Egicoccus sp. AB-alg2: one gene and its partner. The protein of the gene in region 1 interacts with the protein of each later gene in a pairwise test. Links are inferred from orthologs where the notes say so. Each region holds a gene or a part of one and is shown on either strand. Other genes may lie near its edges.

What was found.
Region 2: the proteins of ndk (region 1) and ACERM0_RS21135 interact in binary tests that used the Escherichia coli proteins (3 or more experiments, as listed by UniProt). The link is inferred for Egicoccus sp. AB-alg2 from one-to-one orthologs.

The regions. Positions count from the first base shown.
Region 1 is NZ_JBGUAX010000005.1:376,679-391,514, forward strand. Bases 11,948-14,836 are described here. They hold ndk (nucleoside-diphosphate kinase), read right to left. Parts: upstream 13,655-14,836; coding sequence 13,241-13,654; downstream 11,948-13,240. Other genes in these bases: ACERM0_RS11650 (rod shape-determining protein), read right to left, coding at 11,948-12,355; ACERM0_RS11655 (RadC family protein), read right to left, coding at 12,572-13,051; ACERM0_RS11665 (folylpolyglutamate synthase/dihydrofolate synthase family protein), read right to left, coding at 13,792-14,836. Also shown: ACERM0_RS11615 (TIGR03936 family radical SAM-associated protein), read right to left, coding at 1,945-2,706; ACERM0_RS11620 (TIGR03960 family B12-binding radical SAM protein), read right to left, coding at 2,800-4,833; ACERM0_RS11625 (sugar MFS transporter), read right to left, coding at 5,045-6,190; rod shape-determining protein RodA, read right to left, coding at 6,195-7,373; mrdA (penicillin-binding protein 2), read right to left, coding at 7,389-9,434; rod shape-determining protein MreD, read right to left, coding at 9,801-10,316; rod shape-determining protein MreC, read right to left, coding at 10,313-11,314; more of ACERM0_RS11650, read right to left, coding at 11,324-11,947. UniProt on the Escherichia coli protein: Major role in the synthesis of nucleoside triphosphates other than ATP. The ATP gamma phosphate is transferred to the NDP beta phosphate via a ping-pong mechanism, using a phosphorylated active-site intermediate.
Region 2 is NZ_JBGUAX010000014.1:11,855-26,517, reverse strand. The notes cover bases 5,287-8,002. They hold ACERM0_RS21135 (uracil-DNA glycosylase), read left to right. Parts: upstream 5,287-6,160; coding sequence 6,161-6,844; downstream 6,845-8,002. Other genes in these bases: ACERM0_RS21125 (NADH-quinone oxidoreductase subunit A), read left to right, coding at 7,757-8,002; ACERM0_RS21130 (GNAT family N-acetyltransferase), read left to right, coding at 6,841-7,446; ACERM0_RS21140 (aldehyde dehydrogenase family protein), read left to right, coding at 5,287-6,023. Also shown: ACERM0_RS21155 (NADH-quinone oxidoreductase subunit N), read left to right, coding at 1-1,535; ACERM0_RS21150 (polyprenyl synthetase family protein), read left to right, coding at 1,532-2,611; ACERM0_RS21145 (sodium:solute symporter family protein), read left to right, coding at 2,854-4,530; more of ACERM0_RS21140, read left to right, coding at 4,554-5,286; more of ACERM0_RS21125, read left to right, coding at 8,003-8,140; ACERM0_RS21120 (NADH-quinone oxidoreductase subunit B), read left to right, coding at 8,110-8,682; ACERM0_RS21115 (NADH-quinone oxidoreductase subunit C), read left to right, coding at 8,690-10,021; ACERM0_RS21110 (NADH-quinone oxidoreductase subunit D), read left to right, coding at 10,018-11,205; NADH-quinone oxidoreductase subunit NuoH, read left to right, coding at 11,368-12,474; ACERM0_RS21100 (NADH-quinone oxidoreductase subunit I), read left to right, coding at 12,474-13,751; ACERM0_RS21095 (NADH-quinone oxidoreductase subunit J), read left to right, coding at 13,748-14,383; NADH-quinone oxidoreductase subunit NuoK, read left to right, coding at 14,380-14,663. UniProt on the Escherichia coli protein: Excises uracil residues from the DNA which can arise as a result of misincorporation of dUMP residues by DNA polymerase or due to deamination of cytosine.

The DNA of each region.
Region 1 (14,836 bases):
CCGTCGCCGGCGCTCTGGTCGTCGGCCTGCCCCTCGCCGGCCTTGCCGTCGCCGGCTGCCTCGGCGTCGCCGCGGCCGGGTGCGGCCTCGGCCTCGGCGTCGTCGGCGGCGCTGGCGCCGTCCGCCGACGGGGCACCGGCGGCCTTGGCGCGGGCGTCGGTGGTGGGGGCGCCGTACAGCTCGACCTTGTCGAGCAGCTCCGGGGCGACCTCGTCGAGGTAGTCGCGGACCTGGTGGTAGAGGTCCTCGTCGTCGACGATGCAGCGCTCGAACTCGGGCCCGAAGTTGTCCCGGATGACCTTGACGACCAGCGGCGGCTCCTCGTAGACCGCGGTCAGGGCCTTGGCCTTGTCCGCGGCTTCCTCGACGCGCTGCCACTTGGCCAGCAGCCGTTCGAGGTCGGCCGTGATCTGCTCGTCGGTGGCACCCTCGGCCGCGGTGCGCACGATGACGCCGTGCTCGGTCGGCTTGACCTTCTTGACGACCTTGCGCAGGCGGTCGCGCTCGCGGTCGGTGAGCTTGCGCGAGATGCCGAACAGGTCGGAGTTGGGCGCCAGGACCATGTAGCGGCCAGCGAGGGACAGGTGCATGGTCAGGCGCGGGCCCTTGGAGCCCATCGGGTCCTTGGTGACCTGCACGAGCACCTTCTGACCCGGCTTGAGCACGTTCTCGATGCGTTCCTCGTCGCCCTCCTCGAGGTCGAGCTCGTCGTAGAGCACCTCGCCGGCGTACAGGACGCCGTTGCGGCCCTTGCCGATGTCGAGGAACGCGGCCTCCATCCCGGGCAGCACGTTCTGCACGCGTGCCATGTAGATGTTGCCGACGTAGGTCACGTCCTCCTTGCGGGTGACGTAGTGCTCCACGACGGTGCGGTCCTCCAGGACCGCGATCTGCGTGCGGTCCTTGCGGGCCGTCACGAGCATGGTCCGAGGCGGCCCCTCCAGGATCGCCCGGCGCACCTCCTCGGGCACGCCGCCGGGGCGCTGGGAGCGACCGCGGCCGTTGCCGCCGCGCGAGCCGTTGCCGCCGTTGCTGCGACGGGAGCGCTTCGCGGCCAGGCGGGTGCCGCCCTTGGCCATCGCGGCCTCGACGGACTCGTCGTCGGTGCCGCCGCCGTTGCCGGCGTCGTCCTTGCTCGCGCCATCGCCGCGATCGGACCGCTCCCCCGCGGCCTTCCCGCGCTTCTTCTCGCCAGCGCCGTCGTCGCGGGCGTCGTCGGCCGAGGCGGCGTCGTCGTCGCCGCTGGTGTCCTTGCCTGCCTCCGCCTCGGCACCGGCCCCGCCGTTGCCGCCGCGGCCGCGCCCACGGCCACCGCGGCCACGCCGGCCGCGGCGCCGTCGGCGGCGTCCGCTGCCGCCGGACTCGCCGTCGTCCTCGCCGTCCGACGACGGATCGCGGTCCTGCCGGGCGTCGGCGGCCGCCCCGGCGCCGTCGCCGGCCACGTCGGCGTCGCCCTTCGCGAGGTCGTCGCCCTTCGCGCCGCCGCCCTTCGCGCCGTCGCCCTTCGCGCCGGCGTCGCGCTTCACCCCGGCGTCGTCGGGCGCGTCCGCCGCGTCACGGTCGGCCGCGGACGGCGAACGGCGCCCGCCCTTACGGCCTCGCCCGCCACGGCTGCGCGAACGGGAGGCGTCGTCGCCGTCGGCGGCGTCGGTCCGGTCACCCTCGGCGCCGGCGGAGGTGGCCTGCCCGCCGGACTGGTCCTCGGACCCGCGGCCGGGCGCGTCCTCGGCACGGTCCTTCGTCGGCGCCTCGGCTGCCGCGGGCGACTCCGAGGCGGTGTCGCGGTCGGCCGGCGCCGCATCGGTCGAGCGACGGCGCGTGCGGGTACGCGACGTGGAGGCGCTGCTGCGGGAGCGGGAGCGACTGCGGGTGGGGCTTTCCTTGGACTCCTCGGTGCCGGGGATGTCTCGATCGGTCGGGTCGGTCACTTGGTGGCTCGCTTGGTCAGGCGGCCTCCGCATCGACATCCAGGGCCAACGGTTCGACCTGGCCACTGAGGGCCTCACGCAGTCCCTCGGGCACGTGCTCGCCCTGTGCCACCCGTCGGGTGGTCGGCGGGTCGGCGACGTCGCCGTGCGAGAGCGCGGACAGCAGGTCGTGGGGTCGAACGGTGGGGCCGTCGTTGCGGAGCACCGCACGCAGGACGGTGCGCACGCCGGCCGCGGCGTCGTTGCCGCCGGGCTCGGCGCGGTGCGAGACGGCGAGGGCGAGTACCGCGGGTCGCACGTCGATCGTCCGGTCGCCGTCAGGGCGGTGTCGGACGACCTCGGCGTGCTCGGCCGCGAGCAGCTCGTCGCCGCGTCGCCGGAGCAGGTCCGCCAGGGCGGCGGCATCGGCACTGAGCCATTCCTGCTCCCAGAGCGTGGCCCGAAGCATGCGCGCCAGCTTCGGCGCGCCATCGGGCACTTCCAGGAAGGTCGTGATGTCCATGCCCTCGGGGAGGGTCGCGGACAGTCGTGCCAGGTCCCGGGCCGGGACGATCGGCACGGCGAAGGTCAACTCCGCGTACTCACCGGTGGACTGGTAGCCCACCGACAGCGCATCGGGGAACGACACCTTCGCGTGGGGTGTGAACCCCTCGGAATAGGCGATCGGGAGGTCGACCCGGCGCAGCGCCCGCTCCCAGATGGACGTCAGGTCGCGCGCCGAGACGAAGCGCGTGCGACCGGTCTTGGTCCACCGGATGCGGATCCGTTGCTGCTGCACGGGTCCTCCAGGTCGTCGGGGTGCGGCACCTCGCCGCACCCAGCCGACGGTGTCGGGGTGCTCCGCGCCCCAAGAGCGGGACGCGGCGGGACCCTAGCCGCCGGAGGCGTAGCGTTCGGGGGTGGTCGGAAGGGTGTCCTTGCCGCCCAGGTGCGACGGCAGCACGGGAAGCTGGAAGCCGCCGGTGTAGCCGGTGTCGTGCTGGATGCTCAGACCGGGGCACACGCCGCAGTCGTAGCAAGGGGACCAGCGGCAGTCGTCGAGTTGCTTGTCCGACCGCGCGTCCTGCCAGTCCTCCCACAGCCAGGACTTCTCCAGGCCGCTGTCGAGGTGGTCCCAGGGCAGGGCTTCCTTCTCGTCGCGCTCGCGGTGGCTGTACCACTCGAGCGAGACGTCGGTCTCCGCCATGGCCTGCCGCCAGGTGTCGAGGGTCGGCATCTCGTGCCAGCCGTCGAACCGGGCGCCCAGGCGCCAGGCGCGCTCCACGGCCGCGGCGACCCGGCGGTCACCGCGCGCGAGCAGGCCTTCGATGACCCCTTCCTCGGGGTCGTTGGTGCGCAGTTTCAGGCCGCCGTGGTCCTTGATGGCGTGGCGGATCAGCGACAGCTTGCGCTTGATCTCCTCGGGCGAGTCCTGCGCGGCCCACTGGAAGGGGGTGTGCGGCTTGGGCACGAACCCGCCGACGGAGATGGTCACCTTGTTGGCACGGCCGTGACGGCGCGCGATCTCGTAGGTCTTGATCCCGAGGTCGGCGATCGCGAGGACGTCCTCGTCGCGCTCGGTCGGCAGCCCCACCATGAAATAGAGCTTGATGTGCCGCCATCCCTCGCTGAACGCGACCTCGGCCGTACGCAGCAGGTCCGCCTCGGACACCATCTTGTTGATGACGGCGCGCATCCGCTCGGAGCCGGCCTCGGGCGCGAACGTGAGGCCGGTGCGCCGGCCGTTGCGCGACAGTTCGTTGGACAGCGTCACGTTGAACGCGTCGACGCGCGTCGAGGGCAGCGACAGCGAGGTGACCGTGCCCTCGTAGGCGTCGGCGAGGTCACGCGCCACCGGTCCGATCGCGGAGTGGTCGGCGGAGGACAGCGACAGCAGCCCGACCTCCTCGAAGCCGGTGTTGCGGACGCCCTCCTCGACCAGCTTCTGGATCGTCTCCGGGCGGCGCTCGCGGACGGGGCGGGTGATCATGCCGGCCTGGCAGAACCGGCAGCCGCGCGTGCAGCCACGGAAGATCTCCACGCTGAAGCGCTCGTGGACCGTCTCCGTCATGGGGACGATCTGCTTCTGCGGGTACTGCCACTCCTCGAGGTCCTGGATCGTGCGCTTGGGCACGATGGTCGGGACGCCCGACTCGATCGGGACGGTCTGCTTCAGTCGCCCGTCCGGCGTGTAGCGCGGCTCGTAGAAGGCCGGGACGTAGACGCCCTCGACCCGGGCCAGCTCGCGAAGCAGCTGGCGGCGGTCGCTGCCGCCGGCGGCCTTCCAGGCCCGCACGACGTCGTCGATCTCCAGCGTGACCTGCTCGCCGTCGCCCATCACGGCCGCGTCGACGAACGGCGCGAGCGGCTCGGGGTTGTAGGCGGCGTGTCCCCCGACCAGCACGATCGGGTCCTCGGCGGTGCGCCGGTCGGCGTGGATCGGCACGCCACCGAGGTCGAGCAGGTTCAGCAGGTTGGTGTGCCCGAGCTCGTGCGGCAGGGACACCCCGAAGACGTCGAAGGCCCACACCGGCCGGTGCGACTCCAGCGAGAACGCCGGGATCCCCTGCTCGCGCATCAGCGCCTCGAGGTCGGTCCACGGCGCGTACGCCCGCTCGGCCAGGGCGGTGGCGCGCTCGTTGAGGAGCTCGTAGAGGATCTGGATGCCCTGGTTGGGCTGGCCCACCTCATAGGTGTCGGGGTAGCACAGCAGCCAGCGGGTCTGCGCCGCCAGCCAGGGCGTGACGACCTGGTTGTGCTCACCCCCGACGTACTGGGCCGGCTTGCGCACCTGCGGCAGCAGCGGCTCGAGCACCTCGTAGTAGCCGGGCGGCACCGTGGCGGCGTCACCTGGACGACGGAAGGCGGCCCGCGCCCCGCGTGCGGGCGTGGCCGGGACGGACATCGTCGGCGCGGTGCCGAGCATGAGGCCTCCGGGACCGGGTGGAGGGTGCGGCCGGACCCGGACGTGGTGGACGTCGGCGGCGCACCCGAGAGGCGGAAACCCCGGGTGTCGGCGACGTGCGCCACGGAGCCGGGGTCCGAACGTCGGTGGCAGCGTACCAACGGCCTCCCGGGCCGCACGCGGCCGGCCACGCGCCCGTCACGCCGGGGCCGTGCCGATCGCCGGACGGCCGTCAGCCGGGCCCGAAGCGCCGGCCGATCGCCAGCGCGACGCCGCTGGCGAGCAGCGCCACGGCCGCCAGGCTGAGCGGGATCGTGGCCAGCCCCAGCGCCGAGCCGACGGCCCCGACGACGAAGGGCGTGACGCTGGCCCCGACCAGCGCCGCGAGCACCGCCGCGGTGGTCGCACCGGCCGCGTCCGGCAGCGCCCGGGGCAGCCACACCATGGCGGTCGGGAACACCGGCGCGAAGCACAAGCCGGCGGCCACGAACGCGTAGGGCGCCAGGGCGGGCACGCTCGCCAGCGCCAGCGCGATCGCGGCCAGCGGCAGGACGACCTGCACGAGACGGCCGGGACGCACGCGCGCGAGCACCAGGGCGAACAGGAACCGCCCCCCGGTGATCGCCAGCCAGAACCCGGACGTCCACCGTGCCGCGGCGCCCGCGTCCCAGCCGCGGAACTCGACGTAGGTCGCCAGCCACGTGGCGGTGGCCGCCTCCGCGGCCACGTACAGGCCGAACACGAGCGAGAACGCCACGACGTGCCGGCGCGGCGCCGTCCGGCCCATCGGGTCCATGGCGGGGCGCGGCGGCGTCGAGGTGGTCCTCATCAAGGGGATCGCGGCGAGCGCCGCCACGCCGACGACCGCGAACGCCACACGGTGGCCGGCCACCGACAGCAGCAGCGGCAGGCTGACGGCACCGACCCCGAAGACGCCGTGCATGCAGGCGACGACCATCGGCGTGCGGCGGCCGGTGTCGCGCGGATAGACCGAGTTCATGCCGTTGGACAGCAACCCGAAACCCGCGCCCAGCACGACGGTGGCCGCCAGCACCAGCAGCATCGACGGTGCGGCGGCGGCCGCCAGCCCGCCGACGCCCAGGACGGCCACGCCCAGTCCGAGCAATCGTGCCCGGCCGCCACGCCGGCTGACGGCGGCCCAGGTGAGCACGCCCACCATCGCGGCCAGCGGGTGGACCGACGCGGGCAGGCCGGAGACGAACTCGCTGACGTCGAACAGGCGTCGGAACGCCGGCGCCGACGGGCCGTACAGCGCGGCCACGCCGCCGGACACGAAGAAGCCGAGGAAGCCGCCGGCCAGCGCGGTCCTCGACAGTCGGAACCGCGGGGGCTCCGTCGGCAGTCGGGTGGCGGTCAAGTGATCAGAACCGTCGCATGTGGACGTTGAGGAGCAGTCCGATCAGGCCGAACCACACGATCAGCGAGGTGCCGCCGTAGCTGACGAACGGCAGCGGGATGCCGGTCACGGGCATGATGCCGACGTTCATGCCCACATTGATGAACACCTGCAGGGCCAGCATGGCGACGACGCCCGACGCGAGCAGCGTCCCGAACAGGTCCTTGGACAGCACCGCGATCCGCAGCCCACGCCAGATCAGGATCAGGAACAGGGCGAGCACCACGCTGGCGCCGAGGAAACCGAACTCCTCGCCGACGACCGTGAAGATGAAGTCGGTGTGGTTCTCCGGCACGAACGCCAGCGCGGTCTGCGTGCCCTGGAACAGGCCCTTGCCGAACACCTGCCCGGAGCCGATGGCGATCTCGGACTGTTCGGTCTGGAACCGCAGGGTGCGGTCCAGGCTCGGGTCACCGGCGCGCGCGAACGCGGTCAGCCGGTTGAGCTGGTACTGGTCGAGCAGGTCCTGGGTGAGGGCGAAGACGATCGCGCCGATGCCGGCGGCCCCCAGGGCGATCAGGTAGCGGGCCGGCACGCTGCCCACCAGGAACAGGATCGCGAGCAACCACACGAACACGATCGAGGTGCCGAGGTCGGGCTGGAGGAAGACCAGTCCCATCGGGAGCAGGGTCAGCACGAGGGAGATCCCGACCGTGGGCAGCCACGGTTCGCCCCGGCGTTCGTGGATCCAGGCGGCGACCGCGACCAGGACGGCGACCTTGGCGACCTCGGAGGGCTGGAGCTGGAAGCCGCCCAGCACGATCCAGCGCTGCGAGCCACCCCGGGCCGTGCCCAGCGGGGTGAGCACCAGCACCAGGAACGCCAGCGACGCGACGTAGAGCACCGCGGCGTAGCTGCGCAGATGGCGGTAGTCGATGACCGCGGCCCCGACCAGGACGACGATGCCGAGCACCAGCGCCATCAGCTGCCGGCTGACGTACAGCGTCGACGGCAGGCCCTGCTGCTGGAGGGCCGCCAGCTTGGCGCTGTAGATCATGACCAGGCCGAGGCCGGTCAGCGCCAGGGCGGTGAGCACCAGGATCGGGTCGAGGTGCTTCACCGGCGCGTAGGCGTCCATCCAGCGGGCCTGGACGCGCTCGCGCATCATCTTCTCGGCGCGGTCCTGGCCGAATCCGACCTCCATGCTCACCCCCTCCCGTCAGTCGTAGATGGCGTCGCCGGCTTCGAACTCGGCGTCCTCGGCGTCGGTGATGTCGAACAGGTGCTCGAAGATGTTGCGGGCGATGGGCGCGGCCGTCTGTGAGCCGCCGCCGCCTTCCTCGACGTTGACGACCACGACGTACTCGGGGTCGTCGGCCGGGGCGTAGGCGGCGAACCAGGCGTAGGGCACCTTCGGCTTCAGCTCGGCGGTGCCGGTCTTGCCCGCGACCGGGATCTCGTCGAGCGGGAACGGCGTGCCGCGCGTGAACGCGCCGTGGGCGGTGCCGCGCTCGTGCATCACGACGTCGCGCAGGCCGCGCTGGATCGCGGCCATCTCGGCGTCGTCGAGGTCGAGTTCGCTGATCGTCTCCGCCTCGATCTCGCGCACGACCTCGCCGGTGGGCGTGACGACCTGCCGCCCGAGCAGCGGCTGGTAGAGGGTGCCGCCGTTGGCGATCGCGGCGTAGTGGGCCGCGATCTGCAGCGGCGTCACGAGGATCTCGCCCTGCCCGATGGAGGTGTTGACGGCGTCTCCACCACGCCACGTGCCACCGGAGGTGCAGTTGTCCTCCAGCACGGCCCGCCGGTACGAGCCCGGCTCGGCCTCCTCGGCCTGGGCGCACCACAGGTCGCGCCGCTCGAGCCAGTTGTTGTACTTGAGCTCGCGGCTGGGGATGTGGCCGGCGAGCTCCGACGGCAGGTCGATGCCGAGGCGCTTGCCGAAGCCGAAGCGCTCGGCGACCTGCGGCAGGATCTCGTCCGGCTCGTCCTGGTTCTGCTCGCGCTGCCACTGGCGGTAGGCCAGCTCGTAGAAGTAGGTGTCGCACGAGCGCATCAGCGCCCGGTCGAGGGCCATGGCCCCCTCGGCGGCGGGGTTCCAGTTGCGGAACGTGATCCCGCCGACGGAGTAGCTGCCCGGGCAGTCCACCGGCGTGTTGGGGCCGACGAGCCCGGCCTCCATGTAGGCCGCGCCGGTGACGGTCTTGAACACCGAGCCGGGCGGGTACTCGCCCTGGATGGCCCGGTTGAGCATCGGCGCGTGGGTGTCCTCGTCGCCCTCGGCGAGGTTCGGGAACAGGTAGCGCGCGTACTCGGTGGACAGCCCGCCGACGAACTCGCTGGGGTCGAAGGTCGGGTAGGAGGCCATGGCGAGCACGCGACCGGTCTGCGCCTCCAGCACGACCGCGGAGCCGGCCACCGACGGCAGGTTGCGGCCGCTGTAGGTGTGGATGTCCTCGCGGCTGGCGACGATGCCGTCCTCGAGCAGGGTCTCCACGGCCTGCTGGAGGTCGAGGTCGAGGGAGGTCACAAGGTCGTTGCCGGGCTGCGGCTCGGTCTCGCGGACGACGTCGACGACCGTGTTGCGCGCGGTCACCTCGAGGGTGCGGCGCCCGGAGCGGCCGCGCAGGTCGGCCTCGTAGACGTTCTCCAGGCCGGTGCGGCCGACCTGCTCGCCGCCGCGGTAGTCCGCGAAGGCGGGGTCGGCCAGTTCCTCCTGGCTGATCTGGTTGAGGTAGCCGACGAGGTGGGCCGCCAACTGCCCGTGCGGGTAGGTGCGCACCGGCAGGACCTCGGCGATGACGCCGGGGAACAGCTCCTGCTGGGTGCGGACCGCGAAGACGACCTCCTCGGTGACGTCGAAGGCGATCGGGATGTGGCCGAGCGGGCTGTAGTGCTGGCTCGTCATCCTCCCGACGATCTCCTCGCGGTCGAGGTCGAGCAGCTGCGAGAGCCGCTCGAGCACCTTCTCCGCGGTCTCGTCGGTGGGTTCGCCGTTGCCGTCGAGCAGCAGCTGGCGGTCGGCGCTGATGGTCAGCGCGGGACGGTTCTTGACCAGCTCGTCGCCGTCGCGGTCGAGCATGCGGCCGCGGGGCGCCTCGACGAAGACGGTCCGCAGCCGGTTGCCGTCGGCCAGCTCGGCGAAGCGGTCACCGGCGAGCACCTGTAGGAACCACAGGCGCGAGAACAGCGCGACGAACAGCGCGATCACGAGGACCGTCAGGAACGTCAGGCGCAGTGCGGGCGAGGAGTCGTTGTTCGCCATGCGGCTCACGGAGGGGTGCGAAAGCGTGCAGGAGATGGAGCTGACCCGCGGGCCCGCTGACCGGTTCGTGACCGGCGACACGAACGGTACCAGCGGGGATCAAACGCACCGCAGACGGCCGGTGTTCCCCGCCGCACGCCGACGTCCCCCGGCCTTCACGGAGATTTCACGGCGCGGCCGGTGACGGTTCGCCCCCACGTGCCGAACGCTGCGCCTGGCTGAACGCCACCGGGTACACGGACCGCGGCCGGTGACGGGCCCGCGTGTCCATTCCCGCCATCGGCGACACCGACCGCGGCCGGTGACGGTTCGAATCGACCATGCGCGCGGAAGAGTGCACACCCAGGTAAGGAACCGGCCGCAGAATCAATCGAGCACGCCGGGGCCGCTCAAAGGGAAACGGTCGGACAGGCGGCGCACCGCGCCGAGGACGATGGGGGCGAGCAGGGTGTTGTAGAGCGCGACGGCGACGGAGGCCTGGGCGAGCATCAGCGGGGTGGTGCGGTCCTCGCCGAGCAGGAGCGCGACGACCCCGTAGGCGGCGGTGCCGAGCAGTCCGGAGAGGAACGCGAGGATGACCGGTGCGGTGATGGACTCGGGCGCCAGGTAGGGGCGGGCGAGGCCGACGGTGAAGCCGATGGCGGTGTAGACCAGTGCGGCGAGCCCGACGGGTGATTCGCTGACCAGCAGGTCGGTGAGCAGGCCGGCGGCGAAGCCGACGCGCAGCCCGGCCAGCGGGCCGTCGCGCAGGCCGACCGCGAGCGTCACGAGCAGCAGCAGGTCGGGCCGGAAGCCGGCCAGCGTGAAGAACGGGAACAGGGCGGTCTGCAGGACCGCGGCGGTGACGAGGAGCAGTCCTACGACCAGGACGCGCAGGATCACGTGCCGTCCTCGTCGTCGGCCTGGGCCTCCGCGTCGTCACCGTCGGACCCGTCGGACCCGTCGGCGTCCGGGTCCGCCTCGTCGTCGTCTTCGTCGCCCTCGTCCTGTTCCGCGGTGGGCGGGCCGGGTGGCGGGGTGAACTCCGGGTCGGGTGACAGTTCGAACGGCGGCAGTTCGACGACGGGCTCGCTGGTGACGACCAGCACGTGGTGGATGCGGGTGAAGTCCACGAACGGCTGGATCTGGACGTCGAGGACGAGCCCGGCGGTCACCTCACCGACGGAGGCCACGCTGCCGATGGGGATGCCGCCGGGGAACGCGCCGGACTGGTATGCGGAGGTGACGATCTCGTCGCCGACCTCGATCTGCGCCTCCGGGTCGAACGGCTGGAACAGCATCGGGTCACCCCCGCGGCCGATGACCGTGCCGGTCTCGCCGTTGGCGGCGTGGCGGGCCGGCGCACCGAAGTTGGGGTCGATGGCCAGCAGCACCCGGGCGGCGTTGCGTTCGACCTGGATGACGCGCCCGACCAGACCGTCGCCGTTGACGACCGGCATGTCGCGTTCGACGCCGTCGTCGGTCCCGACGTCGATGACGACCGTCCACTCGAAGCCGGTCGGGCCGAGCGCGACCACGCGCGCGGCGACGGCCTCGACGCCGGTCCCCTCGCGCATGCCCAGCAGCTCGCGCAGTTCCTCGTTCTCGCGCTCGACGTCGGCGACCGAACGCCGCCGTTCGCGCAGCTCGTCGACCTGGGCGCGCAGCCGCTCGTTCTCCGAGCGGGCACGGAAGAGGTCGGCGACCGAGCCGGCAGCGTCCCCGACCGGGCGCACGAGCGTGACCAGCCCGTCCTGGATCGGGCGGAGCACGGCCGTCAGCCCGCCCCGCAGGCGGTCGAGCGGGCCGTCGTCACCCGAGCGGAAGTCGACGGTGACGAGCACCAGCGACAGCAGGACGAGGACGACGAGCAGCGCACGCGCACGTCGACGCTGGAACACCGGCGCGGATCAGTGACGCGAGGAGGAGATCAGCACCTTCTTGAGGGCTTCGAACTCCTCGAGGCACTTGCCCGAGCCGATCGCGACCGAGGAGAGCGGGTTCTCCGTGATGTGGATGGGCATGCCGGTCTCGTGCTTGAGGCGCTCGTCGAGGCCCCGCAGCAGCCCACCACCGCCGGTGAGGACGATGCCCTTGTCCATGATGTCGGCGGCCAGCTCCGGCGGCGTCTTGTCGAGGGTGTTCTTCACCGCGTCGATGACGGCGTTGACGGGCTCCTCGATCGCCTTCCGGATCTCGTCGGCGGACACGATGATCGTCTTCGGCAGGCCGGAGACGAGGTCGCGGCCCCGGATCTCCGCATGCGGCTCGTCGGCCAGCGGGAACGCCGAGCCGATCGCCATCTTGATCTCCTCGGCGGTGCGCTCGCCGAGCATCAGCGAGTACTCCTTCTTGATGTAGGAGATGATCGCGTCGTCGAGCTCGTCACCGCCGATGCGGATCGACTGGCTGGTCACGATGCCGCCGAGGGAGATGACCGCCACCTCGGTGGTGCCACCGCCGATGTCGACGACCATGTTGCCGGCCGGCTCGTGGACCGGCAGGCCCGAGCCGATGGCCGCGGCCATCGGCTCCTCGATGATGTAGGCGGCGCGGGCGCCGGCCTGGATGGTGGCCTCCTCGACCGCGCGCTGCTCGACCCCGGTGATGCCGGACGGGACGCAGACGACGACGCGCGGCTTCGCCAGGAACCGGCGCTTGTGCACCGCCTGGATGAAGTAGCGCAGCATCTTCTCGGTCACGTCGAAGTCGGCGATGACGCCGTCCTTCAGGGGCCGGATCGCCATGATGTGGCCCGGCGTGCGGCCGATCATGCGCTTGGCCTCGGCGCCCACGGCCAGGATCGCACCGTTCTTGGTGTTGATCGCCACCACGGAGGGCTCGTTGAGCACGATGCCACGACCCCGGACGTAGACCAGGGTGTTGGCGGTGCCGAGGTCCACGGCCATGTCGCGACCGAGGAACTGGAAGGTGTTGCCGATGTTCGCAGCCACGGGGAGACCTGCCGGGCTCGGGGGATCAGGGGGATGCGACGGCCGCTGACGCCGACGGCGAGCGGGAGCCGTGTGCCACTCCGAGACGCACGCACCGAGCGTACGCCCCGCGGGCCGCGAGGATGCTAACACCTGCCGGCAGGACCCGCGTCCCGGTGACGGCGCCGCGCGCGTCCCGTCCGTCCGGGCCGCGCCGGGAACCCGTCAGATCGTGCCCCTGCGGGCGAGGCTGACCCAGTCCGGCCCACCGACGACGAGGTGGTCGAGCAGCTGCACCCCGACCAGTTCGCCGGCGCGCGCCAGCCGCCGGGTCACCGCCTGGTCGTCCCGGGACGGCTCCGGGTCGCCCGACGGGTGGTTGTGGGCGAGCACCAGTGCCGACGCGTTGGCGAGCAGGGCATCGCGGAAGACGTCCCTGGGCGACATGAACGTGTGGTCGACGGAGCCGATGCTGATGGTCGACACCCGCAGGACGCGGTGCTTGGTGTCGAGGAACGCGGCGACGCAGCGTTCGCGGTCGCGGAAGGCGACGCGTGGCACCAGCAGGTCGGCGGCGGTCTCCGGACTGGTGACCGCGATGCGCTGACGGTCGCCCGGGACGAACGGGTCGGGCCCGCACGCGAGGCAGGGCGCCAGTTCCCCGACCCGTCCGTCCGGCGCACCCACGGCCCATGTCGTACTCATCCGTTCCCCCGTCGTGGTCGGCGTCGCGTGGCGGGCGGCAGCCTGCCGCACGGCGTGCGCGACGGCGGATCGGGCACGCGCGGCGCTGGGGAAAACGGCGATGCGTGCATCCGGACCTGCCGCTCGGGCGTGTCAGGATGCACGCATCGGGGTCGGGGCCCGGCGCCGCGAGCGCCGGCCCGGCCGGCCTCAGAAGCGGTCGGGGAAGAAGATGCCCAGCTCGCGCTTGGCGCTGTCGACGCTGTCGGAACCGTGGACGATGTTCTCGCCGATCACGGTGGCGAAGTCGCCACGGATGCTGCCCGGCGTGGCCTCGAGCGGGTTGGTCGCGCCCATCAGCGTGCGCATCCCGGCGATGGCGCCCTCGCCGGCGACGCACATGGCGACCAGCGGGCCGGACGTGATGAAGTCGACGAGCTCGCCGAAGAAGGGCTTGTCGGTGTGCTCGGCGTAGTGCTCCTCGGCGGTCGCCCGCGCGAGGGTGCGCAGCTCCAGGGCCTCGAGGGTGTAGCCCTTGCGCTCGATGCGGGCGATCACCTCGCCGACGAGGCCGCGCTGGACGCCGTCGGGCTTGACGAGGATGAGGGTGCGTTCGTTGGCCACGGGAGGCTCCTGGGTCGAAGAAGAAGGGCAGCGCGACACCGCCGAGGTGGCGGCGGGGGTGGGTCGGCGGGGCAGGTTGCCCGGCGGCGCCCCCGGCCACAAGTCGAGGGCCCCCGGCAACGCGCCGCGCCGGGCGGTCAGCGGTCCTCGTCGATCAGGCGGTCGAGGGCCTCCTGCAGGGCGTCGTCGTCGGCCAGCAGCGCCGACAGCTCGTCGGCCTCCGCGGCCAGCCCGCCGTCGGCGTCGTCGTCCTCGTCGTCGGGCTCGCGCACCACCTCGTCACCGCTGTCCACGACCGGTAGGTAGCGGTCGCGCGCCGCCCCGACGGTGTGTAGCGAGCCGGCCACGAGGATCCCGTCGAACTCGCCGGCGACGGCCTCGGCCAGGTCCAGCGCCGACGTGACGTCGTCGGCCACCTCGACCGGCGTGCCGGTGCCCTCCCAGACCTCCTCGGCGGCGTCCCGCATGTGGCCGAGGCTGGCGGCCCGGGGGCTGTCGACGTGGGTGACGATCACGTGCGAGGCGACGTCACGGAAGGCCCGCAGGATGCCGGCGATGTCCTTGTCCTCGAGGCAGGCGACCACGAGGATCAGCTCGCGGAATCCGAACGACTCGCCGAGCGCCGCCGCCGACGCCTCGGCGCCGTGCGGGTTGTGGGCGCCGTCGAGCACGACGGTCGGTTCCCGGTTGACGATCTCCAGCCGACCGGGCACGGCCGCGGCACCCAGGCCGTGACGGACCACGTCGTCGTCCATGGCCGCGAAGCTGTCGCCGGTCAAACCCACGAACGCCGCCAGCGCCAGGGCGGCGTTGCGGGCCTGGTGCTCGCCGAACAGCGGCAGCAGCACGTCGTCGAGCAGCCGCTCCCCCACCCGCAGCGTCAGCAGCTGGCCTCCGACGGCCACCCTGCGGTCGACGACCTCGAAGTCACGGCCAGCCCACCACAGCGTGGCGCCGTGTTCGGCGGCGGTCGCCTCGACGACGTCGGCCACGTCGGGGTGCTGGCGCGCCGAGACGACGTGCGAGCCGGGCTTGATGATGCCGACCTTCTCACGCGCCACCTCGACCGGCGTGCCGCCGAGCTGCGGGTGGTCGACGTCGATCTCGTTGATGACCGCGACGTCGCCGCGGACGAGATTGGTCGCGTCCCAGCGCCCGCCCATGCCGACCTCGAAGACGCCG
Region 2 (14,663 bases), on another replicon or contig:
CCGTCGCCGGTTCGCAACGCCTGCTGGTCGCCGTCCTCGCCGCCGTCCCCACCGCCGCCGCTGGCGTGTGGCTGGTCACGCAGGGCTTCGTCCTGCCCGGTGCCGTGACCATCGCGCTCGGCGCCGCCCTGCCCGCGCTCGTGCTCGCCTTCCCGCTCCGCCCGTCGCTGACGCAGGCCTGGGGCTCGGCGCTGGCGCTGCTGGGCGCCCTGGTGCTCACCTTCTGGCAGTACGCCGAGGTCCTCGCGCCGCAGGGCGGCCTGATCGCACCCCAGGAGGCCCTGCAGGGGGCGCTGGCCAACGACGGCATCGGCTTCTTCACCCGCATCACGGTCTATCTGTCCGCGCTGCTGGTGATCCCGATCGGCTACGGCTACCTGCGCGACCGCCAGATCGGCCGCGCCGAGGTCGAGCCGCTGATGCTGCTGTGCGTCGCCGGCATGGCCTTCCTCGGCACCGCCAACGACCTCATCACGCTGTTCGTCAGCCTCGAGGTCCTGTCGATGGCCCTGTACGTGCTGACCGGCCTGGCGCGGCGCGACCGGCGCTCGCAGGAGTCGTCGCTGAAGTACTTCATCCTGGGCTCGGTCGCCTCGGCGATCCTGCTCTACGGCATGGCGCTGCTCTACGTCGCGACCGGATCGGTGAACCTGGCGGAGATCGGTGCCGGCCTCGGCCTGGTCACCACGCCGTCGGTGGTCGGCGTCCTCGGCCTCGCGCTGGTCACCGTCGGGGTCGGCTTCAAGGTCGCGCTCGCGCCGTTCCACCTCTGGACGCCCGACGTCTACCAGGGCGCCCCGACCAACGTGACCGCGTTCATGGCCGCCGCGGTGAAGGCCGCCGGCTTCGCGGCGCTCCTGCGGCTGTACCTCGTCGCCTTCCCGGCGCTCGAGCAGCTGTGGGTGCCGGTGCTGTCGGTGCTGGCCGCGCTGTCCATGCTCTACGGCGCCTGGGTCGCCATCGTCCAGCGCGACGTCAAGCGCATGCTGGCCTACTCGTCCATCACGCACGCCGGCTACGCCACCATCGGCGTGGTCGCCAACTCCGACGCCGGGCTGTCGGCCACGCTGTGGTACCTGCTGACCTACGCGGTCGCGACGCTGGGTGCCTTCGGCTGCGTGCTGGCCATCGAGCGCGTCCGTCGCGGCGAGGTGACGCTGGTCGACCTGCGCGGGCTCGGCAAGAGCTCCCCGATGCTGGCCGGCATCTTCACCCTGTGCCTGCTGTCGCTGGCCGGCGTGCCCGCCACCGCCGGCTTCGTCGGCAAGCTGGTCGTCTTCGAGGCCGGCGTGGCCTCCGGGCACGCCTGGCTGGTCGTGGTCGGCGTGATCAGCAGCGTGATCGCGGCGTTCTTCTACCTGCGCCTGGCCGGCATGATGTTCCTCGAGGACGTCGAGGAGGGCCGCGGGCTGCCGATCGTGACCACCGGGCTGTCGGCCGGCGTGTCGGTCGCCGCGACGCTCGTGCTGTTCCTCGGCATCCAGCCCCAGCTGCTGCTGCAGCTGGCCGAGAACGCCGCGGCCGTGGTGCGGTGACGACCGAGGCCCGCTCCGGACAGCCGCCGCGCGCCGCGCGGCTGTCGATCCCTGCCCCGGTCCTCGACGAGCTCGAGGCCCACGGACTGCCGGTCGCGCAGGTCCTCGACGGTGTCGAGCAGCGCCTGCACGACCAGGTGTCGTCCAACAACGCGTTCGTGGACGAGGTCGCCCGCTACCTCATCAGCGCCGGCGGCAAGCGGTTCCGTCCGCTGATGGTCGCGCTGACCGGCTACCTCGGCCCCAACACGCCGGTCACACGCCCGAGCGCCAACGGCACGCTGCGCTCGCTGGTCGACGCCGGCGTGATCGTCGAGCTGGTGCACCTCGCGACGCTGTACCACGACGACGTCATCGACGAGGCGCCTGCCCGGCGCGGGACGCCGTCGGCCAACTCGCGCTGGGACAACACCGTCGCGATCCTCACGGGCGACTACCTGTTCGCGCGCGCCTCGGACCTGTCGGCCGACCTCGGCGTCGACGTGACCCGCATCATGGCCCGCACCTTGGCACGCCTGTGCGAGGGCCAGATCCGCGAGGTCCAGGGGTCGCTCGGGGCGATGCCCGACGTGCCCCAGCTCGAGCCGACCCTCGAGCACTACCTCGAGGTGATCTCCGGCAAGACGGCGTCGCTGATCGAGACCTCCTGCCGGTACGGGGCGCTGCTGTCGGGTGCATCCGAGGCGCAGGTCGAGGCGGCGGCCCGCTACGGCTGGAACGTCGGTATGGCCTTCCAGCTGTCCGACGACATCCTCGACGTCGCCTCCGAGAGCGAGGAGTCGGGCAAGACGCCGGGCACGGACCTCAAGGAGGGCGTGCGCACCCTGCCGGTGCTGCACGCGTTGGCGCAGGACCCCGACGGCGAGCTGGCCGCGCTGCTCGACGGTGAGCTGGACGACGCCGACGTCGAGCGTGCGCTGGAGCTGCTGCGGGCCGGCGACAGCCTCGCCCGCTCGCGCGAGCACGCCGCGCGCTACGTGACCGCGGCGGTCGACGAGCTCAGGATGTTCGGCGAACGGCCGGTCGTGACCGCGCTCACCCGCCTGGCCGAGTACTCGCTCGACCGGGTGGGCTGACACCGCCGGCGGGGCGGGCACACCGGGCGCGTCCGCCGCCGCGCCCTGGTCGGTCAGGCGTACAGTCGCCGACCCGGTTGCCGTTCGGACAGGGGTCCTCGGACCGTGCCGGGACGGTGGCCGCTTGCCTCCGCGGCGCGCCGGTGTTCGGGGGTTCGGCGCATCGAACCACCGCCGCCGCGCGTGGTCGGGTGCCCAGTCGTGCCCTGGCCGTGCCCGCGGCCCGTCCGCGCGAGGATCGCATGAGCACGACCAAGCCAGGAGCCGACGAGTCCGCACCGCCCGTCGTGCGCGACAACCCGATGGCGAAGCTCGGCACGTTCGCCGTGATCGTCGCGGTCGGCGCCGTCTACATCGCCGTGACCGACGCCGACGTGCAATGGGGCGGCGTCGTGTCGATGTTCGTCTTCTACGGCGTCTTCTACTACCTCGGCGCGTTCGTGGCGTCACGGCAGACCGAGTCGCTGGCCGACACGATGGTCGCCGGCCGCGGGCTGCCGTTGACGATCGCCGTCTTCACCATGACGGCGACCTGGGTCGACGGTGGCTACGTCAACGGCACCGCGGAGTACGCCTACTCGGACGGGCTCGCGTGGGTGCAGGCGCCGTGGGGCTACGCGCTCAGCCTCATCATCGGCGGGATCTGGTTCGCCCCGAAGATGCGCCGGCTCGAGTTCTTCACGATGGTCGACCCCATCGACGTGCGGTTCGGCAAGAACCTCGCCGGCGCGTCGTTCCTGCCGGCCCTGGCGGCGGAGCTGTTCTGGACCGGCGCGATCCTGACGGCGTTGGGCACCACCTTCGGCACCCTGCTGGGCATCGACTTCGTGCCCGCGATCCTGCTGTCGGCGGCGATCGCGATCGCCTACACGGTCGTCGGGGGGATGTGGTCCGTGGCCTACACCGACGTGGCCCAGATCGGCATCATCGCGATCGGGCTGGCACTGGTGCTGCCCTTCGGCCTCGGCGCCGTCGGCGGCTACGACACGATGATGGACGGCTACCGCGACGCGATGGGTACCTACGCCGGACTGTTCCCGCCCGCGGGCGCCTGGGACCACCCGGACTGGGGACCGTACTTCTGGAACTGGATCGACTTCGGCCTGCTGCTGGTGTTCGGCGGCATCGCCTGGCAGGTCTACTTCCAGCGTGTGCTGTCGGCGAAGGACCCGAAGACGGCGCGGTGGCTGTCGATCGGTGCCGGCCTGCTCGCCATCTTCATCGCCGTGCCGGCCGCCCTGCTCGGCATCGTCGCCAACCAGGCCGACTTCGCCGCCGCGGGCGCCTCGGACCTGGAGACGCCCGCCCTGGCCCTGCCCTACGTGCTGCGCTACCTCGTCCCTGGCATCGTCGGCGCCATCGGTCTCGGGGCGATCGCGGCGGCCGTGATGTCCTCGGTGGACTCCTCGATCCTGTCCGCATCGACCATGAGCGGCTGGAACGTCTATCGCCGCCTCTTCCGGCCGCAGGCCAGCGACGCCCAGGTGCAGAAGGTCATCAAGCGGATGATCGTCATCCTCGGCGTGACCGGCACGCTGATCGCCCTGAACGTGCAGAGTGTGTACGCGCTGTGGTTCCTCGGCTCCGACTTCGTGTACGTGCTGGTGTTCCCGCTGCTGGTCTGTGCGCTGTTCGTCCCCTTCGCCAACCGTGCCGGTGCGATCGCCGGCTTCGTCGTCGCCGCGGTGTTGCGCTTGGGCGGCGGCGACCCCACGCTCGGCCTGCCGGTGTGGCTCCCCTACCCCTGGATCGAGGACGGTGTGGTCCTCTGGCCCTTCCGGACCTTTGCGATGGTGTCCGGCTTCGCGACCATCCTGGTGGTGTCCAAGCTGACGGCCGGCATCAGCCCGCCGGTCGCCATGCGGGCGCTCGAACCGGAGTCGCCGGAGCGCCGCGCCATCGCCGAGGCCCGCGGCTGACCCTCCCCACAGGAGCGAACGACGTGACGACCAAGCTGTATCTCGACGGCGCCTGGACCGATGCCGGCGCCGGCGGCACCCGCGACGTCATCAGCCCGCACGACCAGCGCGTGATCGCGACCGTGGCCGAGGGCGACGCCGACGACGCGACCACGGCCGTCCTGGCCGCCCGCCGCGCGTTCGACACCGGCCCGTGGCGGACCACGACCGCCAAGGCGCGCGGCGAGGTCGTGCGCGCGATCGGCGACCTGGTCGTGGAGCACCTCGACGAGTTCGCCCGCCGCGAGACGCTGGACACCGGCAAGCCGCTGGCCGACAGCGTCACCGACATGCACGACATCGCCTCGGTGTTCCACTACTACGCCGGCGTTGCCGACGCGCACGGCGGCCGCGTGGTGGACGCACCCTCCCCGGACGTCGTCAGCCGGGTGCAGCGCGAGCCGGTCGGGGTCTGCACCCAGATCTCGCCATGGAACTATCCGCTGCTGCAGGCGTCGTGGAAGCTCGCGCCCGCGCTGGCCGCCGGCAACACCGTGGTGGTCAAGCCGAGCGAGCAGACGCCGCTCACGACCCTCTACCTCGTGGAGCTGATCGACGAGCACCTCGACCTGCCGCCCGGCGTCGTCAACCTCGTCCTGGGTGCCGGTGCCGCCGTCGGCCAGCCGCTGACCAGCCACCCGGCCGTCGACCTCGTGTCGTTCACCGGTGGCGTGGCCACGGGACGGCGGATCATGGCCGAGGCCGCCGCCACGGTGAAGAAGATCGCGCTGGAGCTCGGCGGGAAGAACCCGAACATCGTCTTCGCCGACGTGGACCTCGACGTCGCCGCCGACCACGCGCTGACCGCCGTGTTCCTGCACGCCGGGCAGGTCTGCTCGGCGGGCGCGCGGCTGCTGGTCCAGGACGAGGTCCACGACGCGCTGGTGCAGCGCATCGTCGACCGGCTGCCGGAGATCACGCTCGGTGACGGCTTCGTCGACGGCGTGCGCTCCGGGCCGCTGATCTCCGCCGAGCACCGCGACAAGGTGGAGTCCTACGTCGCCATCGGGCTCGAGGAGGGCGCCAACCTCGCCGCCGGCGGGTCCCGGCCCGACGACCCCGCACTCGCCGACGGGTTCTACTACCTGCCCACGGTCTTCACCGACTGCACGAGCAAGATGCGCATCGTGCAGGAGGAGGTCTTCGGGCCGGTGCTGACCGTCGAGCGCTTCCGCGACGAGGAGCAGGCGGTCGCACTGGCCAACGACACCATCTACGGGCTGGCGGCTGCCGTCTGGACCGACGATGTCTCCCGTGCCCAGCGCGTCGCCAACGCCCTGCGGTGCGGCACGGTGTGGATCAACGACTTCCACCCGTACTTCCCACAGGCCGAGTGGGGCGGTTACAAGCAGTCCGGCTTCGGCCGCGAGCTCGGCGTCGCCGGCTTCGAGGAGTACACGGAGACCAAGCACGTCTACCAGAACCTCCGTCCCGGCTCTGCCGGCTGGCTGTAGCCGCCGTCCGGTCGCGTCTGCCGGCAACGGTCGCGCCGGCCGGGTGCGGGGCGGCGGTCAACCGCGACCCTTGCGCCCCCGCGCGACCGGGGCGCCGTCGCGGGGCCGGCGGGCCGGCGCTAGGGTCCGGCGCCGCGATGACGACGACCGCACCGCCGCTGTCCCGAGTGTTCGGTCCCGGCTGGGCCGAGGCGCTCGCCCCCGTCCACGACCGCATCCGGGCCATGGGCGACTTCCTGCGCGCCGAGCAGGCGGCGGGCCGCCGCTTCCTGCCGCGCGGCGAGCAGGTCTTCGCCGCGTTCCAGCAGCCGTTCGACGCGGTGAAGGTGCTGCTGGTCGGCCAGGACCCGTACCCGACGCCGGGCCACCCGATCGGGCTGTGCTTCTCCGTCGCGGCCGACGTCACGCCGCTGCCGGCCTCGCTGCGCAACATCTTCCGCGAGTACCGGGAGGACCTCGGCCACCCGGAGCCGGGCAACGGCGACCTGACGCCCTGGGTGGAGCAGGGCGTGTTACTGCTGAACCGCTGCCTGACGGTGGCGCCCGGCGCGCCGGCGTCGCATCGCGGCAAGGGTTGGGAGGAGGTCACCGACGCGGTGATCGACGCACTGGTTGCCCGCGGTGGCCCGCTGGTCGCGGTGCTGTGGGGACGCGACGCCCGGTCGCTGGCGCCGCGCCTCGGCGCGGTCCCGCGGGTGGAGTCGGCGCATCCGAGCCCGCTGTCTGCCCGCAGCGGCTTCTTCGGCTCGCGGCCCTTCAGCCGGGTCAACGCCTCGCTGGCCGCGCAGGGCGCCGCCCCGGTGGACTGGCGGCTGCCGTGACCGTGCGCGTGCGCGCGGCGAGCCTCGACGACCTCGCCGACGTCCGCGACGTCTGCATCCGGACGGGTGCCGACGGCGAGGACGCCACGGGCACGCTGGCCGACGACGGCATCCTGCCGGACGTGTACGCCGAGCCGTACCTGCGCCTCGCGCCGCACTTCGCCTTCGTCGCGGACGACCGCGGGCGCGGGCGCGCCGTCGGCTACGTGCTGGGCACGGCGGACACCGACGCCTTCGTCGCCGAGTGGCGCGAGCGGTGGCTGCCGACGGCCGCGGCGCGGCACCCGGCGCCGGTCGCACGCCCCGGCAGCCGCTACGAGGTGCTGGTCCACCAACTCCACCACCCCGAGGTGATGCGCACCCCGTGGACGGACGCGTACCCGGCCCACCTGCACGTCGACCTGCTGCCCGAAGCGCAGGGGCAGGGGCTCGGCCGCGCCCTGGTCGAACGCTTCTGCGCCGAGGTGGCCGCGGCCGGCGCGCCTGGTGTCCACCTCGGTGTCGCGGCGTCCAATCTCGGCGCCCAGGCCTTCTACCGCCGGCTCGGGTTCATGCCCCTGGAGACCACCGGCGAGGCGGTCTGGTTCGGGCGCTCCTGGTGACGTCGTGGGGCAGGCGTCCCGCCGTCGTCGCGGACAGCGTGCGCCGCCACCCGCCCGTTGGGTCGGTGTCCGGGCGGTTGCTAGCATCCCGGCCGCGACCCGTCTCACGGGTCGCCGGCGCGCGTTCCACCCCGAGCGGCCCACGCACGATCCGGGTCGCCAGGGGCAGTACGCGCGCGCCAGGGAGTCGCTGCCTTCGCGCGACGGGCCTGCACGACAGGGCCTGGGGTGTGACGAGGAAGCGGAACCGAACCATCATGTGGCGGAACGTCGGCCGGTACGCCGGGGATACCCTCAGAGGAGGACCGGGGTGAGCTTCACCGAGCAGTACGGGGCCTTCGCGATCCTCGTGATCGTCGGGTGCGTCCTGTACGCGATCATCATGCTGGGCAACCGGCTGATGCGCCCCGCCGTGCCCAGCCCGCTCAAGCTCACCACCTACGAGTGTGGAGTCGAGGCGGTCGGGACCGGGTGGTCCCAGATGAACATCCGCTACTACGTGTTCGCGTTTCTGTTCGTCATCTTCGACGTCGAGGCGATCTTCCTGTTCCCGTGGGCCGTGGTCATCGGTGACCTCGACGGGACCACGACCCCCTCGGCGTTGTACGCCCTCGTCGCGATGTTCCTGTTCATCGCCACGCTCCTCGAGGGCCTGATGTACGCCTGGAAGAAGGGGGTGCTCAAGTGGGAGTAGTCGACCAGGTCGAGCTTCCGAAGCCCGTCAAGTACGTCTTCAACTGGGGCCGCAAGTACTCGCTGTGGTGCTTCAACTTCGGCCTCGCCTGCTGCGCCATCGAGTTCATCGCGGCCTCCGGGTCACGGCACGACTTCATCCGTCTCGGTGTGATCCCGTTCGCGCACGCGCCCCGTCAGGCCGACCTGCTCGTGGTCTCCGGCACGCTGACGGACAAGATGGCCCCGGCGCTGCGACGTCTCTACGAGGAGATGCCCGAGCCGAAGTACGTCATCTCGTTCGGGAGCTGCTCGAACTGCGGCGGCCCGTACTGGGACAGCTACTCGGTGACCAAGGGCGTTGACCAGATCCTGCCGGTCGACGTGTACGTCCCCGGTTGCCCGCCGCGCCCGGAGGCGCTGCTCGACGGCATCGTGGCGCTGCAGAACCGCATCCAGGGCGAGAGCCTGAAGGACCGCATGGCCCAGCGTCGTCGGGACCCGATCGTGGTGCGCCACGACGGCCCGGACATCGCGCCCGAGCTCCAGACCGCGGAGGGCTAGGAACACCGTGTCGGAAGTTCTCGCGCGCAGGGATCAGGCGCTCACGCCAGAGGAGACGGCCGAGCTCGTCCGGGCCAAGGCCGGTGACGCCGCGGTCGTGGGCACGACCGTGGAGTACGGCACGTTCACGCTGCACGTCGCCAACGAGCACTTCGCCGACGTCGCACGGATCTGCCGCGACGAGCGGGTCCTGGCCTACGACTTCTTCGATTGCCTGTTCGGCGTCGACGCCCGCGACGAGGGCTTCGACGTCATCGCGATCCTGTACTCGACGTCCACGGGCAACCGCGTCGCGCTGCGTACCCGCTGCCCGGGCGGGCGCGAGGCACCGACCTGCCCGTCCTTGACGGACGTCTACCGCGGCGCCAACTGGCACGAGCGCGAGTGCTGGGACATGTTCGGGATCGAGTTCCCGGACCACCCGAGCCTCGAGCCGCGGATCTTCACGATCGAGACCTTCGAGGGCTGGCCGCTGCGCAAGGACTTCCCGCTCGCCTCGCGGGTCGTCAAGCCGTGGCCCGGGGTCAAGGAGCCGGCCGAGCTCGACGAGGAGGGCAACGTCATCGAGCGCGAGCCGCAGCTCGGTGACGCCCCCGGCCCGTACGAGCTCGACAAGGCGATGGCCGAGCAGGCCAAGCTCGCCAACCCGCAGCCCGTCGCCGACCCCGCCACCCGCGAGGGCGAGGAGATCGAGGAGGCGCTCGGCACCGACGCCGAGCTCGCGCCCGACAGCGGCGCGGTGATGGCGGGGGATGCCGAGCACGCCCAGGAGCAGCACGAGGACGTCAAGTCCGAGGCCCGCGTGCGCGCCGAGTCCAAGCGCAAGGCGGCCGCCGAGGCCCGTGCCCGCAAGGCCGCCGAGCGTGCCGCCGCCGCGGACGCCGGGGAGGCCGACGCCGAGGTGGCCGAGGCCGCCGGTGGGGCGGTCGCGCCGGGCGAGGACGAGTTCCCCGAGGCCGCGACCTCCGAGGCGCGGCCCGAGGGCGACGCCTCCTGGGGCAACGACTCGGATGCCGAGGGCACCGACGGGCCGGTCCCCGGCGCACGGGGCACCGACGAGCCGTCCGCGCCGGGCGACGAGGCCGTCCCCGGTGAGCCGGCCGGCCGCGAGGGAGACCCGGCCGACGCCGGCGAGACGTCCGAGGCCCCGGACACCCAGGCCCGCAGCCCGGTCACGCCCGTGGCGCCCGACCAGACCGTGCCCGGCGAGCACGACACCGAGGGCGCCGACGAGGACGCCCCCTACCAGGGCACGCCGGGGCAGAGCGCCGACTTCGACCAGCGCGAGGGCGACGATGCGTCGGGTGACGACGAGGCGGACGGGGAGGAGCGCGCATGAGCGTCAGCGACCTGAGTGCCCGCGAGACCATCCATCCGGCGTCGGCCCCGGGGGAGAGCCTCAATCTCGAGATCGTCGGCGACGGGGCGTTCACGACGGCGGACATGACGCTGTCGGTCGGCCCCGCGCACCCGGCCACGCACGGCGTGCTGCGCGTGGTGCTGGAGATGGACGGTGAGCGGGTCAAGACCGCCTACCCGGTGATCGGCTACATGCACCGCGGCTTCGAGAAGCTGGCCGAGCACCGTGACTTCCGCCAGAACCTCGCCCTGGTCAACCGCCACGACTGGCTGTCGGGCATGACCAACGAGATCGGGCTCGCCCTCACGGTCGAGCGGATGCTGGAGATGGAGGTCCCGGAACGGGCCCAGTGGATCCGGATGATCTGCGCGGAGTGGAACCGGATCCTCAACCACCTGCTGTTCATCGGTTCGTACGGGCTCGAGCTCGGCGCGATCACGCCGATGTTCTACGCCACCCGCGAGCGCGAGCGGATCCAGTACCTGCTGGAGGCCGCGTCGGGCGGCCGGCTGCACTACACCTACAACCAGCCGGGCGGGGTGAAGATCGACCTGCCCAAGGGCTTCCTGCACCAGTCGGTCGAGCTGGTCGCCGACGTGAAGAAGCGGCTGCAGGACTTCGACGACCTGCTGCTCGGCAACGAGATCTTCCAGGCCCGCACCAAGGGTGTCGGGCCGCTGTCGACCGACGTGGCGCTGTCGTACGGGGTGTCCGGCCCGACCCTGCAGGCGACCGGCATCCCCGAGGACGTGCGCGTCTCCGAGCCCTACCTCAAGTACGACCAGGTCGAGGTACCGGTCCCGGTCGGGGAGAACGGCGACAGCTTCGACCGCTTCTACTGCCTGCTGGCGCGGATGAAGGCCTCCTGCCACATCATCGAGCAGTGCCACGACATGATCCCGGCCGGGCCGGTGAACGTGAAGCTGCCCAAGATGGTCAAGGCCCCCGAGGGCGCGACCTACGTGCGGGTGGAGAACCCGCTGGGCTCGCTCGGCTACTGGCTCGAGTCCGACGGTGGTCGCACGCCGTGGCGGTTGAAGATGCGCACCGCGTCGTTCTCCAACGTGCAGGTGCTGCCCTACCTGCTGGAGGGGACGCTGGTGCCCGACGCCATCAGCGTGCTCGGCTCCGTCTTCTTCGTCGTCGGGGACGTCGACCGATGAGCGAGCGGACCGCCCACACCAACGCCACCACGACCGGTCTCCGAGCGAGCGAGAGCGCGGTCGCGGGAGAAGCCGACCGATGAGCGAGCGGATCGCCCACACCAACGCCACCACGACCGGTCTCCGAGCGAGCGAGCGCGCGGTCGCGGGAGATGTCGACCGATGAGCGAAACCCTCACCACCGTGTCTGCCGGGCTGCTCGCGCAGACCGCCGGCCTGCTCGACACCGACACCTTCCTGCTGTCGGTGGCGCTGAAGGTCGCGCTGGTGCTCGGCCTGTTCTTCGTGGTCCCGCTGGTCGTGGGCTACATGGAACACAAGGCGATGGCCCGCCTGCAGCACCGCCGCGGGCCGATGTTCGCCGGTCCGGCCGGGTCGTTGCAGTTGGTCGCCGACGGCATCAAGTTCCTCCAGAAGGAGGACGTGATCCCGCGCGCCGCCGACCGGTGGGTGTTCGCGATCGCGCCGGGCATGGCCCTCGTGCCGGCCATGCTGATCTTCTTCGTGCTGCCGCTGGCGCCGGGCCTGTGGGCGCAGGACCTCGAGCTCGGCCTCTTCTACGCCCTGGCCATCACGTCGATCTCCGTCCTCGGCGTGATGATGGGCGGCTGGGCGAGCGCCAACAAGTTCTCGCTGATCGGTGGCCTACGTGCCGCCGCCCAGCTGATCGCCTACGAGCTGCCGCTGATCCTCGCGGCGATCGCGGTCGCGGTCCAGGCCGGCAGCCTCTCGCTGGTCAGCATCGTGGAGTCGCAGGCCACGTTCACGATCGCCGGGACCAACGTCAACCTCTGGTTCGTCTTCCCGCAGATCCTCGGCTTCGGGATCTTCTTCGTCGCCGCGCTGGCCGAGCTGTCGCGCCCGCCGTTCGACATGCCGATCGCCGACTCCGAGCTCGTGTTCGGCTACATGACCGAGTACACGGGCATGAAGTTCGCGATGTACCTGCTCACCGAGTACGCCGGCATGGTGTCCATGTCTGCGCTGATGGTGGTGCTCTACCTCGGCGGCTGGCAGATCCTGCCGGGCGTGCCGCTCCCCGGCTGCGAGGGCGCGGGTGGACTGTTCGACTGTGGGGCGCTCGGCACCCTGATCGGCCTCGGGGTGACGCTGGGCAAGATCCTGCTGCTGACGTTCGTGATGGTCTGGCTGCGCGTCGCCTACCCGCGTCTGCGCGAGGACCAGCTGCAGCGCATGTCCTGGCTGGTGCTGGTGCCGCTGTCGCTGGTCAACCTCGCGGTGGTCACCGTCGCCAAGGTGGTGTTCTGATGGCAACGACCTCGATGCCGGGCGTCGGGCTGCTGAAGGGGCTGGGCGTCACGCTCAAGCACCTGTTCAAGACGCCGTCCACGCAGCTGTACCCGCACGTCCGGCCGGACCTGCCGCCGCGCACCCGTGGGGTGATCGCGCTGATGGAGGAGAACTGCACGGTCTGCATGCTGTGCAGCCGTGAGTGCCCCGACTGGTGCATCTACATCGACTCCCACAAGGAGACGGTGCCGCCGGCCAAGGAGGGCGGCCGCGCGCGCACCCGCAACGTGCTCGACCGCTTCGCCATCGACTTCGCGCTGTGCATGTACTGCGGCATCTGCGTCGAGGTGTGCCCGTTCGACGCGCTGTTCTGGTCGCCGGAGTTCGAGTACGCCGAGTACCAGATGGGCGGGCTGCTCCACGAGAAGGGCAAGCTGCGCGAGTGGATGGACACGGTGCCGCCACCGCCCCCGCTGGACGCCGGTGCGGAGATCCCCGCCGAGGTCTCGGACGCCATCGCCAAGGCCGAGCGCGAGCTCGAGCAGGCCGCCCAGGCCGCCGAGCAGGCCGCGAAGCAGGCCGACGAGGCCAAGGCGGCGGCCGCCGCCCCGGCTGCCGCGGCCAAGGCCGACGAGCCCAAGGTCGAGGCCGGCGAGATCGACCAGGAGACCTACGACCAGCTGATCGCCGAGGGCAAGTCCGAGCGCATCGCCCGGTCGAAGGCCAAGGCCGCCTACGTCAAGAAGCAGAAGGCCAAGCTGCGCGAGCAGGCCGCCTCGGAGGCCGCCGCCGCGCCCGCGGACGCCCCTGCCGAGGCGGCCGCCCCCGCCCCGGCCCCCGCCGAGGTGCACGTCGAGGCCGGCCAGATCGACCAGGAGACCTACGACCAGCTCATCGCCGAGGGCAAGCCCGAGCGCATGGCGCGGGCCAAGGCCAAGGCGGCGTGGGTGAAGAAGGAGAAGGCCCGGCTTCGTGCCGAGGCCGCGTCCGGCGGCGACGCCTCCGAGGTCGCGACCCCGGCGGCGGACACCACCGACGCGACCCCCGAACCGGCCGGCGCGGCAGGGCCGGCGGCCGACGCGCCGCAGCCCGCCGAGGCCGAGGCCGCCTCGGCCGCGGAACCGCAGAAGAAGCTCGGCGACATCCACGTCGAGGGCGCCGGCGAGATCGACCAGGAGACCTACGACCGGCTGATCGCCGAGGGTAAGTCCGACCGGATCGCCCGTGCGAAGGCCAAGGCCGCCTGGGTCAAGAAGAAGAAGCAGGAGCAGCTCGATGCCGGAGGTGATGCGTGACCGGGTATGACGCGGTCTTCCTCCTGGTGGGGCTGGTGACCGCCGGCGCGGCGATCCTCACCGTCACCTCCAAGAACCTCGTCCACGCCGCGCTGCACCTGGCCGTGACCCTGGCCGGTATCGCCGGGGTCTTCCTGGTCCTGCACGCCGACTTCCTGGCGCTGGTGCAGCTGATCGTGTACGTCGGCGCCGTGACGGTGCTGTTCCTGTTCGGGCTGATGCTCACGCGCGCCCCGATCGGCCGCGAGGCCCTGGACAGCCAGAACCGTGGCCTGGGGCTGGCCGTCGCCGGTGGCCTGTTCGTCACGTTGGCGGTCCTGATCGTGCAGGCCTACGGCGGGGCGGACGCGGTGGTGCCGCAGCGGGTGGCGACCGAGGCGATCGGGATCGTGATCTTCGCGCGCTGGGTGCTGCCGTTCGAGGCGCTGTCCATGCTGCTGCTGGCGGCACTGATCGGCGCGATCCTGCTGGCACGCCGCGAGGCCGGCGACTCCGGCGAGACCATCGACCAGGCCCGCATCGAGTTCGGCGAGGCGCCCTCGACCGAGCACGACCGGGCCCGGACCGCCCCGGCCGAGCTCGGCGCCGGCGACGCGGGCGCCGGTGGCCCGACCGGAGGCGAGTCGCGATGAGTCCGATCGGCCCGCTGCTGCTCGCCACGCTGCTGTTCTGTGTCGGCGTCTACGGAATCATCGCCCGGCGCAACGCCGTCCTGGTGCTGATGAGCGTCGAGCTGATGCTCAACGCCGTGAACATCAACCTCGTGGCCTTCCAGAACCTGCTCTGGCCCGCCGAGGAGTTCGTCAGCGGCCAGCTGTTCGCGCTGTTCATCATCGCCGTGGCCGCCGCCGAGGTCGGCGTCGGTCTGGCCATCATCTTCAACATGTTCCGCAACCGTGCGTCGGTCAACGT